2 regions of the Halomonas sp. BN3-1 genome follow, and region 1 is predicted to be linked to the other one. Evidence: predicted binding sites of a transcription regulator. Region 1 holds the regulator's gene; the other holds the start of a gene.
What was found. The regulator sigma-54, encoded in region 1, starts transcription at its own class of promoters, with help from an activator protein. The targets are predictions, from matches to a motif close to TGGCACNNNNNTTGCTNT.
Positions count from the first base shown of each region.

Region 2: glnL (nitrogen regulation protein NR(II)) is a predicted target of sigma-54. The motif match lies at 2,958-2,975, and genes of this name have one in related genera.

Region 1 covers NZ_PYVV01000001.1:151,923-160,037, forward strand. Annotated here, with positions in the region: gene C9F12_RS00675 (4Fe-4S binding protein) at 1-779, shown strand, start outside; gene bioA (adenosylmethionine--8-amino-7-oxononanoate transaminase) at 1,020-2,291, opposite strand; gene C9F12_RS00685 (hypothetical protein) at 2,486-3,010, opposite strand; gene C9F12_RS00690 (HPr family phosphocarrier protein) at 3,062-3,331, opposite strand; gene rapZ (RNase adapter RapZ) at 3,334-4,215, opposite strand; gene ptsN (PTS IIA-like nitrogen regulatory protein PtsN) at 4,269-4,754, opposite strand; gene raiA (ribosome-associated translation inhibitor RaiA) at 4,760-5,068, opposite strand; gene C9F12_RS00710 (RNA polymerase factor sigma-54) at 5,228-6,640, opposite strand; gene lptB (LPS export ABC transporter ATP-binding protein) at 6,922-7,647, opposite strand; gene lptA (lipopolysaccharide transport periplasmic protein LptA) at 7,647-8,115, opposite strand, start outside.
Region 2 covers NZ_PYVV01000005.1:268,790-276,904, reverse strand. Annotated here, with positions in the region: gene C9F12_RS09385 (hypothetical protein) at 1-213, opposite strand, end outside; gene ntrC (nitrogen regulation protein NR(I)) at 383-1,798, opposite strand; gene glnL (nitrogen regulation protein NR(II)) at 1,791-2,840, opposite strand; gene C9F12_RS09370 (DUF4124 domain-containing protein) at 3,140-3,715, opposite strand; gene glnA (glutamate--ammonia ligase) at 3,945-5,351, opposite strand; gene C9F12_RS09360 (glycosyltransferase family A protein) at 5,866-6,396, shown strand; gene typA (translational GTPase TypA) at 6,563-8,115, shown strand, end outside.

The DNA.
Region 1 (8,115 bases):
CAAGAAGCCGGGCTCCGGACTGCCCGGTGCTGATCCCGCTGAAGCAGCTGGACAGCGCCAGTGACTGCCATCTGTGCTCGCGTTGTTCAGGCTACAAGGATGCTATCCATCTCGAGCTCAGGGCGCCCGGCATCGAGGTGGTGTCGCCACCGCCTCAGCGACCCGCGACCCTGTGGGAGTTCGTGCTGGTGGTGTTCGGCCTGCTGGGAATCGCGGTGGGGGCATTCCACTGGTCGGCGAGCCCCTGGTTTGTTGCCGCCAAGCAGCAGGCGGCCGTCTGGCTCTATCAGCACGGTTGGGGATGGCCGCTGGAAACCAGCGCACCCTGGTGGCTGCTGACCCACTATCCCGAACACAACGACGTCTTCACCCTGCTCGATGGAGCCCTGCTGCTGGGCTATATCGGCGTGACTACCCTGGTGCTGGGGGGGCTTGTCTCGCTGTCGCTGTCGCTGACCAACCGTCTGCTTGGCCGCTGGCGCTGGCAGCGCCTGTGGCACCTGTCCTACGCCCTGATACCCCTGGCCGCGGTCGGCGTCTTCCTGGGCCTGTCGATGACCACCCTGACCCTGCTGCGAGGCGATGGCCTGCTGATCCACTGGGCCAATGACGCCAGGGCGCTGTTGCTGGGGCTTGGCGTGCTGGCAAGCGCGGGGCTTGGATGGGGCATCCTCGGACGCTACGCCAGTGGCCCGCGTCGACTCGCTGCCATGCTGCCCATGCTCGCCGCCCAGGCGCCGGTGATCGGCGCCTGGTGGCTGCTGTTCTGGGGCTGGTAGAACGTGGTAGAGAGCCAACCATCGCCGCCCCTGTCCACTCATTATGCGTTTGCGGTGAAAGGTGCCCGTCCCTGGTAAAGCGGGGCCGCAATGATCTGGCGCATCTCGTCATCCGAGGTGATGCACTTTATGCGTTTGCTGTGAAAGGAGCCTTCATGGCCTTGATGATCTGGCGCATTTCGTCATCCGAGGTGATATAGGCAGGCGGGCTGGTAGAGAGCGAGCCAGCGCCGACCCTGACTATGCAGAAAGAAACGGCGCTTTCATTGCGGTGATGATCTGGCGCATTTCCTCATCCGAGGTGATATAGGCAGGCATGGTGTAAAGCCATCTGCCGAAGGACCTCAGCCACACGCCCTGTTCACGGGCGATGGCGGCGGCGCCTTTCAGCGCTTTACTGTCGTGCACCTCGATCACGCCGGTGGCGCCGAGCACACGGATGTCGGCCACCGCAGGGTGGGCGCGCAGGTCACTGTCGCCGGCGAGTTCCTGCACAAGGATGGCGTTGAGCCGAGCGATACGGCCCAGATAGTCGTCCTCCTCGAAGACCCTGAGGCTTTCCAGTGCCACGCGACAGGCCAGCGGATTGCCCATGAAGGTCGGGCCGTGCATAAAGGCGTGAAGCTCGCTGTCGCCGATAAAGGTGTCATGGACACGGTCGTTGGCCAGGGTCGCCGCGTGGCCAAGGTAGCCGCCGGTCAGCCCCTTGGACAGCACCATGATGTCCGGACTGACACCGGCATGGTCGGCGGCGAACATGCGCCCGGTGCGGCCAAAGCCGGTGGCCACTTCGTCGAACACCAACAGCACGTCGAACTCGTCACACAAGGCGCGAGCACCCTTCAGATAGTCCGGAGAGGTCATGTTGAGGCCACCGGCGGCCTGCAGCAGGGGCTCCATCAACAGCGCGGCGATCTCGTGGTGGTGGGCTTCCAGCACCGCTCGCAAGGCGTCGAGGTCGGCGGCGACCTGCTCTGGCGTGGCCGTATAGGGTGCCGTCGGCGCCGGGGCGAAATGGTGCTTCGGAAGAAAGCCGGAAAACAGCGAATGCATGCCCTCTTCGGGGTCACACACCGCCATGCAGCCGGCGGTATCACCGTGGTAGGCCTTCATCAGCGACAGCATGCGGTGCTTGTTGGGGCGGCCGCGCAGATGGTGGTACTGCACCGCCATCTTCATCGCCACCTCCATGCCCACCGAGCCGCTGTCGGAGAAGAACACGTGGTTGAGGCCCTCTGGCGTGACGCGAACCAGTTCCCGGGCGAGCTGGTCGGCGGGATCGTGGGTCAGTCCCCCAAGCATCACGTGACACAGCGTGGCAGCCTGCTCCTGAATCGCCTTGACCAGCCGTGGATGTCCGTAGCCGTGGATCATGCACCACCAGGAGCAGGTCGCGTCGAGCAATGATTCGCCGCTGTCCAGGGTAAAGCGGGTGCCCTGGCCGCCGACTACCCGGGGGGCAGGGGCCTGGGTCTTGAGATGGGCGTAGGGATGCCACACCGGAGAGGTCATGTCGGCTCCTGAAGGACGCTTGGTGGTAAACTGAGTGACGAGTTAAAAGTTTACCACTGCTGCTGCTACCGTCGCCAACGCCAGCGCTCGTACCCGGAAAACCGGGGTAGAGCGGGGCAGGCGAGGGCACAAGGAAGAGCGGTGCTTTTTCAGGGATGCTGGGCTCAGGGATGCTGGGCTCGGGGATGCTGGGCTCAGGGATGCTGGGCGTCGACACGTTCGAGAAAGCGTTCGAACAGGAACGCCTCGTCGTTTTTCAGCGAGCGACTCAGGCAGTCGATGAACTCTCGGCGCGGATAGGTGAAGATCCGCGGCGCCTTGTAGGCATCCAGATCGATGGCGATCACCTCTCCGTCGACGACCAGGAAGTTCTCGGTGTGCAGGCCACGACAGTGGATACGGTCACGGTACAAGGCTTCGAGAATGTCCAGGTAGCGGTTCTGCAGTTCCGGCGAGTCGAGGACCAGCTGTTTGAGCGCGATGCCGTGCACGTTGGCGGTGACCAGGCGATAGCGCTCTGCCGACAGGATTTTCGGTGTGGCGATACCCAGTCGCTCCAGTCGGCCGGCGACATAGCGAAAATTGTGGCCGGGGTAGCGCCGGATGCCCAGGCGGTAGCGCCAGCGATCGCTGGTCTTGGGCGTGAAGGTCTTGATGAAGGCGTCCTGGTCCGGATCGTAGTGGACCTCGGTGTACTTGCCGGTCTGGATCAGTTGCATGGCGTCCTTGGCAGGCAGGGGGTGGCGGTCAAAACAAGGAGAGGGAAGACGTCAGGCGTCTTCGTCGAAGCGTGCGTCGAACAGTGCCTCCAGAGCGTCCAGCACCGCGTCCGCGTCCTTGCCTTCGGCCTCCAGGGTCAGTTCCGTTCCGCAGGGGGCGGCCAGCATCAGCAGCGACATGATGTTGGCGGCGTCACCCGAGCGGCTGCCATGGTGGACGGTGACGGTGGCGTCAAAGGGTTGGCAGCAGGTGACCAGGCGTGTCGCGGCGCGTGCATGCAGGCCACGACGATTGGTCAGGGTCAGGGTGCGTCGGGCCACGCCTAGAGTCCTCCGCTGTCCAGTCGGCGTTGCTGGCCGAGTTCGCGGTGGCGTAGACGGACGCGGGGATGCTGGTCGGCCAGGGCCGAGGCGATTCCCTCGGCCAGGTAGACCGAACGATGCTGTCCTCCGGTGCAGCCCACCGCCACGGTGAGGTAGCTGCGCTGGCTTTGCTGATAGCGCGGTAGCCAGGTGCGCACCCAGGCGAGAATGTCGCGCTTCATGTCGGCGACGTCCTGATAGCGTTCGAGGAAGTCGATGACGCTGGGATCGCAGCCATTGGCATCACGCAGCGATGGTTCCCAGTAGGGATTGGGCAGACAGCGGGCATCGAACACGATGTCTGCATCCGGCGGCACGCCACGCTTGAAGCCGAAGGACTCCACGGTCAGGCTCAACTGGCCGCTGCGGTGGTCGGCGACCTGTTCGGCGATGCGCGAACGCAGTTCGTGCACCGACAGGCGAGAGCTGTCGATGACCAGATCGGCCAGGTCTCGAATACCCGAAAGGGCCTTCTGTTCGGACTCGATGGCTTCCGCCAGGGTCATGTCGCTATCACGGGTCAGGGGGTGACGGCGCCGCGTGTGGGAATAACGCTCGAGCAGAATTCGCGCATCACTGGTCAGGTAGACCACCTGGCAGTCGATCGGACTCTGCTTGAGGGACGCCAGCTGGGCGGGGAAGCGTTCCAGTGCCTCAGGCAGGTTGCGGGCGTCGACGCTGACGGCGATACGGCGGGAATGACCGTTTTCCAGCTCGTCCACCAGGGCGCCCAGCAAGGTCGCGGGAAGGTTGTCGATGGCGTAGAACCCCAGGTCCTCCAGGGCTTGAAGGGCCACGGACTTTCCCGAGCCGGAGCGACCACTGATGATCACGAGCTGCATGTCCTGTCTCCTTGGGCAGGCGTCCATTGCTGATGGCCTAGGCAAGGCCGCGATCAGGAGGGAGTGTCGTCCCCTGGCGCCTGTTGGCGGATGGCTTCCTGCAGGCGCTCGTGAAGCTCGCGCTGGGAGCTGGCGTGGCGCAGACGGTGACGTGTGTCGGCGTCGTTCATGACGCCGGCGACCTGGCCGAGCAGGGCGAGATGGGCGTCGTCGGCCTCTTCCGGTACCAGCAGTACGAACACCAGATCGACGGGCTCACCATCGATGGCATCGAAGTCGACAGGTTCCGCGAGTTTGAGGAAGCCGGAGATGGGCGCCTTGCAGTGGGGGTTGCGGGCATGGGGAATGGCGACGCCATTGCCTATGCCGGTACTGCCCAGGCGCTCACGTCCGATCAGCCGACTGAAGACCTCCTGGCTGTCCAGGCTCGGGGTGTTCTGCGCAATGAAGGTGCTGAAAAACTCCAGCACCCTCTTCTTGCTGCCTCCCGGGACATCGAACAATGTGCGCTCGGGAGGGAGAATGGCTTCCAATGTCATGAGAGTCAGCGAATTCCGGCGCCTTGGGCGCGGGCTTGGGATTTTTCCTTGTGCTTGACCAGCTGGCGGTCCAGCTTGTCGGCAAGGGCGTCGATAGCAGCATACATGTCGCCGTCCTGCGCTTCGGCATGCAGGTCGGCACCGGCGGCGTGAAGGGTGCAGGCGGCCAGCTGGCGTTCCTTTTCCACCGAGAGGGTCACCTGGACGTTGGTGATGTTGTCGTAGTGGCGCTCCACACGGGTGAGCTTCTCTTGTACGTAGTCACGCAGGGGATCGGTCAATTCGACGTGGTGGCCGGTGATGTTGACTTGCATGACAGGCTCCTTGCTCTTTCGGGTGGTGGCTTGATTGTAACCCTTTTTCCGATCCTGCAAACCCCCTCGACGCTACGCAGAAAGACGCAGATGTCATGCGAAATTTCAAGTGCTTGCGCTTTCCCGATAACTAGGCTAGCGACGCCGCAGCGCAAGGCCTCAGCGCAGTCGCTTGCGCTCGCTGGAAGACGGAATATTCATGGCTTCCCGGTACTTTGCCACGGTGCGTCTGGCGACATTGACGCCGTCTTCCGCCAGCAATTCCACCAGTTTGCTGTCCGACAGAGGTTTGCGGGCAGGTTCCTTTTGAATCAACGATTTGATCATGGCGCGGATGGCGGTACTGGAATGGGCGTCGCCATCCTGGCCGACCTGGCTCGAGAAAAAATACTTCAACTCGAACACGCCGCGAGGCGTGTGCACGAACTTCTGGGTGGTCACGCGGGAGATGGTGGACTCGTGCATCTCCACCTTGTCTGCGATATCGGCCAGCACCAACGGTTTCATGGCCGCTTCTCCCTGCTCGAGGAAGTCGATCTGACGCACCATGATTTCCCGGCCGACCTTCAGTAAGGTGTCGTTGCGGCTGGACAGACTCTTGATCAGCCAGCGCGCCTCCTGCAGGTGGTCCTTGAGGAACTGGTTGTCCTGGCTCTTGTCCGCGCGCCGAATCAGTGCAGCGTAGTCGGGCTGGATGCGCAGTCGGGGCATTGCATCCGGGTTGAGTTCAACGCGCCAGCCCTCTTCGGTGTGGCGTACCACCAGGTCGGGTATGACGTAGTCGTTATCGCTGTCACCGAACTGGCTGCCGGGACGTGGGTCGAGGCTCCGGATCAGCTCGATGACGCTGTCGAGTTGGTCGTCATCGAGTCCTAGTCGGCGCTTCAGCAGACGTCGGTCGCCGCTGGCCAGCGCCTCGAGAAACTGTCTTACCAGTCGTCCGGCCTGGGGCAGCAGGACGGTATCGCGAGGCAGGCTATCCAGTTGCAGCATCAGACACTCGCGCAGGTCGCGGGCGAACACTCCGGTCGGTTCGAACTGTTGCAGCCGAACCAGCACCGCCTCCACCTTGGCGAGGGGAGGGGGGCGACGACCGTCTTGCTCGAGCCCCTGGGCAATGTCATCCAGTGTCTGCTCGAGATAGCCGTCGGCGTTGACCGCGTCGAGCAGGCTCTCGGCGATCAGGCGCTCCTGGTCGCTGACGTCGAGCATCGCCAGTTGCCAGCTCAGGTGGCTGTGCAGTGACTGGGAGCTTGCCTGGCGCTCGAAATCCGGCGCCTCGCCACTGCCGGCGGGGGTGGTGCCCAGGTCCTGGTAGGTGTCGGACCAGTCGCTGTCCACACTGAGTTCCGAGGGAATCTGATCCGCCCAGTCATCTTCCACGGCTTCCCTGGTCTGCTGTTCGCCGAACTCGTCCTCGAGTTCGAGCATGGGGTTGGCCTCCAGCGCCTGCTGGACCTCCTGGCGCAGGTCCAGGGTCGAAAGCTGCAGCAGGCCGATCGCCTGTTGCAGTTGCGGGGTCATGGTCAGCTGGGTACCGATGCGCAGCTGCAGTGACGCCTTGAGGGCCATGGGTCGGGATCCACCAGTGTTGTCGAAAGGCTTTACCCTAACGACGAGTCATCAGACATGCAAGCATCTTGCCAAGTTGGTGTTTTTTGACCTGTGGGAGGGAGTGTAAAGGTCGATGTGGAACAACTTGGTAGGGGGGAGGTGCTTCTTTCGAGGGAGGCCCTGTGTGCAAGGTGAGGCCGACCCTTTCGGGGCCGGCGGTTGGATGCTGATGCTGGCAAGTGTTGCGGCCGCTTGATGCGACTGCGACTGCGACTGCGGCTGTCGGGCGGCCCTGCGGTCTAGAGGCGGAAGTTCTCGCCCAGGTAGACCTCCTTGACGCGCTGGTTGGCGAGGATGGACTCGGCGCTGCCCTCGGCGATGATCTGGCCGTCGCCGACGATGTAGGCACGATCGCAGATATCGAGGGTCTCGCGCACGTTGTGATCGGTGATCAGGACGCCGATATCGCGGGCCTTGAGTTGACGAATGATGGACTTGATCTCGCCCACCGAGATCGGGTCGACCCCGGCGAAGGGTTCATCGAGCAGGATAAAGGCCGGCTCGGTGGCCAGGGCGCGAGCGATCTCGACCCGGCGCCGCTCCCCGCCGGACAGGCTCATGCCGGGGTTGTCACGAATATGGCTGACGTGGAAATCCTCGAGGAGTTGCTCGAGACGTGCTTCTCGGCCCTCGCGGTCGAGGTCCTTGCGGGTCTCGAGGATCGCCATGATGTTGTCGGCCACCGACAGCTTGCGAAAGATCGAAGCCTCCTGAGGCAGGTAGCCGATACCGGCCAGCGCGCGCTGGTGCATGGCCGCGCGGCTCAGGTCCCGATCATCGATGCTGATGCTGCCGGCGTCGGCTCTGACCAGGCCGACGATCATGTAGAAGGAGGTGGTCTTGCCGGCCCCGTTGGGGCCCAGCAGACCGACGATGCTGCCCTGCTCGATCGACAGGCTGATGTCCTGGACGACGCGACGCTTCTTGTAGCTCTTGGCCAGATGGCGAGCGTGGAGAGTCTTCATCAGTTTCCTTGGCTTTCCGGCTCGAGGGTCATGCGAATGCGCTGTTCGCCCTGGACGCCCTGGGCGCTGGAGCGGGCCTGGACCACGCGGCGATCGAGGAAGTACTCCAGATAGGCACCGTCGAAGGTGTCATTGGCCTTGTGCAGCTCAGCCTGGTCGATCAGCTCCATGCGGCGTTCGGCCACGTGGTAGATCACCTTGCGGCCCCAGCCCTTGACCACCGGTTCTTCCGGGGATGGCTTCTGCTCGAGGTAGGCACGTGAGCCGGTCGCGGTCGCCAGTGACAGTTGTCCCTGGTCGTTGCGCTGGATCTCGACGCGTTCGCCGGTGAGGATCATGCTGCCTTGCACAATGCGCACGTCGCCGGTATAGACCGCGGTACCGGCGCGATCATCGAGATCCAGCTGGTCGGCCTCCACCTGAATCGGTGCGCTGCGATCACTTTCCAGCGCCAGGACACTGCTGCCG
Region 2 (8,115 bases), on a different contig from region 1:
GGTATAGTCGTTCTGCATCCACAGCATCCAGGCCGATCCCACCGGGTTGGTGGTTTCCTTGGCGATGGCAGCAAGATCCTCGCTGCTGGCAGCGGGCTCGCTGTTGGCCGGTACGGTGCGTGGCGAGGACCGCTCCTGGGCAAGCGAGAGGCTCGAGATGAAAACCAGCGACATGGCCACCAGGCCAAGCCGACGAGAGCGTGAAAGGTTCATGGGGGTAGGCCTCAGAATCGTGACGCTACCCCCGACGCCGAGAGTAGCGGTGCAACGTCGCCACCACTCTAGGCCACCGATAACAGGCTGATGATATGCCCCTTGGGGTAGGCCGGTCCGGGCAGGCTGGTTAAACCGGTGCCCCCCCGGACTCGCCGCCCCGGCCCGCTCAGACCTCCTGGTCTTCCGCCAGCGACGGCAGCAGCACCTTCAGCTTGCGGGTCAAGGTATTGCGCCCCCAGCCCAGCAGCTCGGCAGCCTCACCCTTGCGCCCGGCGGTGTGCTTGAGCGCGGTCTCGATAAGGATGCGCTCGAAGTCCGGCACCGCCTCCTCGAGCAGGTGGGTGTGGCCCGAGGCCAGGGCGCTGTCGGCCCAGGCGCGGAAGGCTTCACGCCAGTCCCCGCCTGCGGCGCTGTCATCGCCGCCGCGCAGCTCCGGCGGCAGGTCCTCGACCAGGATCTCGCGCCCGGAGGCCATCACCGTCAGCCAGCGACAGGTGTTCTCGAGCTGACGCACGTTGCCGGGCCAGTCCACCCGGGTCAGGAACTCCTCGGCTTCGCGGGTCAGCACCTTGACGTCGGTGGACAGCTCCTTGGCAGCCTCGACCAGGAAGTGCCGCGCCAGCCGGGGAATATCCTCGCGCCGCTGGGACAGCCTTGGCAGGTGCACGCGGATGACGTTGAGGCGATGGAACAGATCCTCACGAAAGCGGCCATCGGCGACCAGCGTCTCGAGGTCCTGGTGGGTCGCGGCGATGATGCGCACGTCCACCTTGACCGGCGTATGACCACCGACCCGATAGAACTCGCCGTCGGCCAGCACCCGCAACAGCCGGGTCTGGGTCTCCGACGGCATGTCACCGATCTCGTCGAGGAACAGGGTGCCGCCGTTGGCCTGCTCGAAGCGCCCCTGGCGACTGGCGCTGGCGCCGGTGAAGGCGCCCTTCTCGTGGCCAAACAGCTCCGACTCGATCAGATCCCGGGGGATCGCCGCCATATTGAGGGCAATAAAGGGATTGGCGGCGCGGGGACTGTGCTGATGAAGCGCACGCGCCACGCGCTCCTTGCCGGTCCCGGACTCGCCGTTGATCAACACCGTGATATGCGAGTGCGCCAGGCGCCCGATGGCCCGGAATACCTCCTGCATCGCCGGCGCCTCACCGATGATCTCGGCGTCGAGTCCTTCGGGCACGCTGACCGGCCGCTGGCGCTCGCGCACGTGGGCCACCGCGCGTCGCACCAAGGCCAGCGCCTCGTCCACGTCGAACGGCTTGGGCAGGTACTCGAAGGCCCCGCCCTGATAGGAAGCCACCGCACTGTCCAGGTCGGAATGGGCGGTCATCACGATGACCGGCAGGTCCGGGTGCACCTGGCGCACCTTGGCCATCAGATCGAGTCCGTCGATACCTGGCATGCGGATATCGGTGACCAGCACGTCGGGCGGCTCGGCCAGCAGTCGATCGAGGATACCGTCGGCCCGCTCGACCGCCTCGACCTCAAGGTCCGGCTGCGCCAGGGCGCGCTCAAGCACCCAGCGTATGGCCCGGTCGTCGTCGACGATCATTACACGAGCGGTATCAGTCATGACTCATCTCCAGGGGAATCAACAGACGGAATTCGGTGCGTCCGGGCTCGGACTCGCACTCGATCAGCCCTTCGTGCTGGTGCAGCACCGACTGGGCGATCGACAGCCCCAGGCCGCTGCCCTCGGCACGACCGGACACCATCGGATAGAACAGGGTCTCGCGCAGCGTCTCGGGGACGCCCGGGCCGTTGTCGATCACGCTGACGTCGCAGACCAGACGATGGCGCTGGGCGCCCAGGGTGAACTGGCGGCGCGCGCGGGTCCTCAGGGTCATCACCGGGTTCGGTGTCTCGGACTCGACCAGCGCCTGGACGGCGTTGCGGGCCACATTGAGCACCGCCTGGATCAACTGGGCTTCATCGCCGGTCAACTCCGGCAGGCTGGGATCATAGTCGCGCTCGATACTCACCCGCGGCTGTTCGACCAGCAGCAGCGCGCGTACCCGCTCCAGCACCCGGTGGATGTTCAGCGGCTCTCGCCGACTCACCCGGTTGGGCCCGAGCATGGAATCGACCAGATCCCGGAGCCGATCCACCTCTTCGATGATGATCCGGGTGTACTCCTTGAGCGCCGGCGTCTGCTCCAGGTCACGCTCGAGCAATTGCGCCGCGCCACGAATCCCCCCCAGGGGGTTCTTGACCTCGTGGGCCAGCCCCCGTGCCAGCACCTTCATGGTTTCCTGGCGCGACTGCAGCGCTTCCTCGCGGGAAATTCGCAACAGCCGATCCCGTGGCTCCATTTCCAGCAGCAGCTCGTCAGGCGACAGCGGCGTCACGGTGTAGTCCACCGTCAGGGGGTCTCCACCGGCGAGGACCAGCCGCGCCTCCCGTTGGGTATAGGGATGCTGTCCATCCCGGGCCCGTATCAGCACCTCGGCGATATCATCCTCGCCGCTGAGCCAGTCGGTCAGCGCCACGCCGGCAACCCGACTGGCGCTGACCGCCAGCAGGGTCTCGGCCGCCGGGTTCATCCAGGTCGGTCGCAGCTCGCCGTCGAGCAGCATGACCGCAGTTGTGAGGTGTTCGATGATGCCAGGCGTCATGGGTCCATCCTGATGGGGCAAAGCGCCCGCTCGATAGAGGCCGCCACGGCGCCAAGCCGGCATGCCATGGTGGCGGTCCAGGTCTCGGCCTCGAGCAGGCGTCAGACAACAACATTCAAAGCAAGAAGCGGGCCAGCCTTGGTACCAGTAGCGCACTCCCGCCGCGCAGGCGCCAGGACGGTGCTTTTGTCGAGGAGGCGGGTCACCGTCGGCGCACCTACGCACCATTTTAGTGCACCAACCTGGTGCAGGGGAGTCTCGCCTGGATCACTGTCCGCACAAGGCCCGCAGATCGCGGGTCAAGGCGGCGCAGGACGAATGGGGTTGGCGGGAAGCAGGCGGCTGGCGCGCTGTACGTGGATGACGATATCGGCACTGCGTTGACGCACCTCTCCCGACGGGGCCAGCACCACCAGGCCCAGGCGATGCTCGCCACGCTCCAGATTGGTGAGCCACAGTGGGCCGATGCCGGTGACGCTGGTGGCGAGCACACCGTCGACCTCCAGGCCGAGGCGATCCCCCGTCGCCGTAGGCGGGCTGATCGCGGCCAGCACCTTCAATCTTCCCCCGGACCCCGTTGGCAACACGCTGCCATCCGCCGGGGAGGCGATGGCCAGGACATCGTGGGGCTGGAAGATATCGGCGTCGCTATCCGGGCCTGGTACTGAAGGCGCCGTCGGCCTGGAGGGCGCCGCCACATCCAGCGCAGGGGCGCTGGACAACGGCGGCGGTGCCAGCGCGCGGGCGCCGGCCGAGGGGGTATCGCTGTAGCGCACGACGCCGTCGGCACCGATACTGCGATAGATGGTGCTCGCCGGCACGGTTTCTGCCACCGGCAACGCCAGCCCGGACGCTGCCAGCAAGGCAATGGCCATCAGTGACGGTCGACTCGGCGACGAGGGAGCGCTCTCGCCCCTCTCCCGGCCTGCCCTGCGCGTCCACCGCTGCATCATCGTGATTGCCCTCGCCGACCTTCCCCTGACGAGGATGACGGCAGCCACGACCCGCGCCAAGGGGATCCCTTGCCCAGGCGCAAGGCCCGCGCAAAAAAATCGGCCCCGCGATCATCGCGGGGCCGACGGAACGCACGAGGCGCTATGCCGATCAGCAGCTGTAGTACATGTCGAACTCGATCGGGTGGGTCGCCATGCGCAGACGCTCGACGTCCTCGTTCTTGAGCTCGATGTAAGCGTCGATCATGTCGTCGGTGAAGACGCCACCTTCGGTCAGGAAGCTGCGGTCCTCGTCGAGGGCTGCCAGCGCCTGGTCGAGGCTCTCGGCCACGGTCGGGATGGCCTTGCCTTCTTCCGGCGGCAGGTCATAGAGGTTCTTGTCCATGGCGTCGCCGGGGTGGATCTTGTTCTTGATGCCGTCGATACCGGCCATCAGCATCGCCGCGAAGCACAGGTAGGGGTTGGCGGTCGGGTCGGGGAAACGCGCCTCGACACGCTTGCCCTTCGGGCTTGCGGTGTACGGGATACGGATGGAAGCAGAACGGTTACGGGCGCTGTAGGCCAGCATGACCGGCGCTTCGAAGCCCGGCACCAGACGCTTGTAGGAGTTGGTAGAAGCGTTGGTGAAGGCGTTCAGGGCGCGGGCGTGCTTGATGATACCGCCGATGTAGTAAAGCGCCATTTCAGACAGACCGGCGTACTCGTCACCGGCAAACTGGTTCTGGCCGTCCTTCCAGAAAGACTGGTGGACGTGCATGCCGCTGCCGTTGTCGCCGACCAGCGGCTTGGGCATGAAGGTGGCGGTCTTGCCGTAGGCGTGAGCCACATTGTGGATCACGTACTTCATTTCCTGAACTTCGTCGGCCTTCTTGACCAGGGTGTTGAAGGCAACACCGATCTCGTTCTGGCCGGCGTTGGACACCTCGTGGTGGTGCACCTCGACCTTCTGGCCGATGGCCTCGAGGGTGTTGCACATGGCACCGCGCATGTCATGGAAGCTGTCCACCGGCGGAACCGGGAAGTAGCCGCCCTTGACCCGCGGACGGTGACCGAGGTTGCCACCTTCGACGGCGCGGTCGGTGGACCAGGCACCCTCTTCGGAGCTGATCTTGTACATGGCGCCTTCGATATCGGCCTTCCAGTGCACCTCGTCGAAGATGAAGAACTCGGGCTCGGGGCCGAAGAAGGCGGTGTCGCCCAGGCCAGAGGACTGCAGGTAGGCCTCGGCGCGCTTGGCGATGGAGCGCGGATCACGCTCGTAGCCCTGCATGGTGGCCGGCTCGATGATGTCGCAACGCAGGATCAGGGTCGCGTCTTCAGTGAAGGGGTCGAGGAAGCCGGTGCCGTCCTCCGGACGCAGGATCATGTCGGACTCGTTGATGCCCTTCCAGCCGTTGATGGAGGAACCATCGAACATCTGGCCATTCTCGAAGAACTCTTCGTCGACCTCGGCGGCCGGAATGGTGACGTGCTGCTCTTTACCGCGGGTATCGGTGAAGCGCAGGTCAACCCACTTCACATCATGTTCGTTGATCAGGGCGAGGGTCTTGTCTGACATGTGGTCCTCCAGAGTGGAACTTGTCTCGTGACTCGAGCGTTGCGCAACGGCGCCAATCCCATGTCACCGGTTTGAAACGGGGGATGATCCAGGGAACAAAAGGGGTACCGGGATCCTTTGTAGCACGCTCCCGGGACACTGCCCATGGCAACGTGCGCGACACGATGACACTGCCAACCACAATGCAGATTGCGTGCCAGCATTGCACCAGCATCGACCAAAAAAATCCCAACCCATTGTTTCAAATCTTTTTTATCCAAACAGGCCCTTTGCGCCAGCTTAGGGCACAAAGGCCCACCACCTTCAGGACCTGCCGACCAATGCACCACAAAAGTGCAATAAAGACTGCGACGCACCACTTTGGACCTTTGTGACAGGATCTATAAACTCTGCCGGGCCGATCGCGAGGTGTCAGTGGGCGCTGGAACCTTTCGCAACGCAAAGATACACTTTATTACGTTCGACTCCGACCGCCTCCCCTGCCGGCCGGCGTCACCCTCCTCGGAGTGTCGTCGTGAAAATCAGCTTGATCATTGATGCCCGACTTACCGGCAAGGAACTGCCTCGCCGGCTCGCGGAAGCACGCCAGCAGGTCGCCCTCTTCCAGGGAAGAGGCGAGATCCTCGTCATCGACGATGGCGATATGGCGCCACCACTACTGGGCGAACCGGGCGAACACGCCGTCGTCGGCTATCGCCAGGTGCGCAGCCGGCCCGCGCCCATGGGGCGGCGCCTCAACCTGGCCGCCTCCCACAGCAATGGACGCATGCTCGGCTTCTGCCTCGGCCCTCTGGACACCCACTGGGTCGAGCGAATGATGGCAGCCGCCTGCGATGATTCGCGCCCGGTGGTGCGTCCTGCTCGCCCCTGTCCGCTATCGCTGCTCAGCCTGCTGCGACGTACTCCGACCCGGGCCCTGGGCGTCGAACGTACCTGGTTCGATCGGCTGGGAGGCTTCGACCCGTCGCTGGACTTGAGCGCGGTAGAGGACCTCGCCACTCGCCTCAAGGCCTGTCGCGCCAAGATGGTCGTGCAGCGCGCCTGAGCGTCAGATCGTCCTTTCTGTCGATTTCGCCTACTTTTTTCGCCTCGCAGGTGCTTGATAGTTCAGCATCTTGAGGATCGATGCCGAGATTGGCGCCAACAAGGCTGGTCGTTGTCATCGCCCAGGCCCTATAATGCTGCCCCACTTTTTCCAGCAGGATCCCGTCGTGATCGAGAATCTTCGCAACATCGCCATCATCGCTCACGTCGACCACGGCAAAACCACCCTGGTCGACAAGCTGTTGAGTCAGTCTGGCACTCTGGACCGCAAGGCCGAGGGTCAGGAGCGCATCATGGACTCCAATGACCAGGAGAAGGAACGCGGTATCACCATCCTGGCGAAGAACACGGCGATCCGCTGGAATTCCCCCGAGGGACAGGACTACCACATCAACATCGTCGACACCCCTGGACACGCCGACTTCGGCGGCGAGGTCGAGCGCGTGATGTCGATGGTGGACTCGGTACTGCTGCTGGTCGACGCCGTCGACGGCCCCATGCCGCAGACCCGCTTCGTCACCCAGAAGGCCTTCGATCAGGGCCTCAAGCCGATCGTGGTGGTCAACAAGATCGATCGCCCCGGCGCACGCCCGGACTGGGTCATCGACCAGATCTTCGATCTGTTCGACAACCTCGGCGCCAGCGACGAGCAGCTCGACTTTCCGATCATCTACTGCTCCGCCCTCAACGGCATCGCCGGTCCCGAGCCTGACCAACTGTCCGACGACATGACGCCGATGTTCCAGTCCATCGTCGACATCGTCGAGCCGCCCAAGGTGGAACTCGACGGACCGCTGCAGATGCAGATCTCGGCACTCGACTACTCCAGCTACGTCGGTGTCATTGGCCTAGGCCGCATCACCCGCGGCGCCATCTCGCCCAACCAGCAGGTGGTGGTCATCAACAAGGAAGGCCAGACCCGCAAGGGCAAGGTCGGCCAGGTCATGACCCACCTGGGTCTCGAGCGGGTACAGACCGAGCAGGCCACCGCCGGGGACATCGTCTGCATCACCGGCATCGACGACCTGGCGATCTCCGACACCATCTGTGATCCGGCCGCCGTCGAGGCGCTGCCGGCACTGACCGTCGACGAGCCCACCGTGTCCATGACCTTCCAGGTCAACGACTCACCGTTTGCCGGCAAGGACGGCAAGTTCGTCACCAGCCGCAACATTCGCGATCGTCTCGACCAGGAGCTGATCCACAACGTGGCGCTGCGTGTCGAGCAGGGCGAGTCCCCGGAGAAGTTCATCGTCTCCGGCCGCGGCGAGCTGCACCTGTCGGTGCTGATCGAGAGCATGCGTCGTGAAGGCTTCGAGCTGGCCGTGGGTCGTCCCGAGGTCATCATCCGTGAGATCGACGGCGAGAAGCAGGAGCCCTACGAAGAAGTCATCATCGACTGCGAAGAGCAGCACCAGGGCGCCATCATGGAAGAGCTCGGCTACCGCAAGGGCGAGCTCAAGAACATGAACCCGGACGGCAAGGGCCGGGTCCGCCTGGACTTCATCATCCCGGCGCGCGGCCTGATCGGCTTCCGTGGTCAGTTCCTGACCCTGACCTCTGGTACCGGCATCCTGACCAGCCGCTTCGACCACTACGGCCCGCTCAAGCCCGACGCCTCCATCGAGCGTCGCAACGGCGTGCTGGTGTCGATGGTTCCGGGCAAGGCCCTGGCCTACGCCCTGTACGCCCTGCAGGAGCGCGGCAAGCTGATCATCGA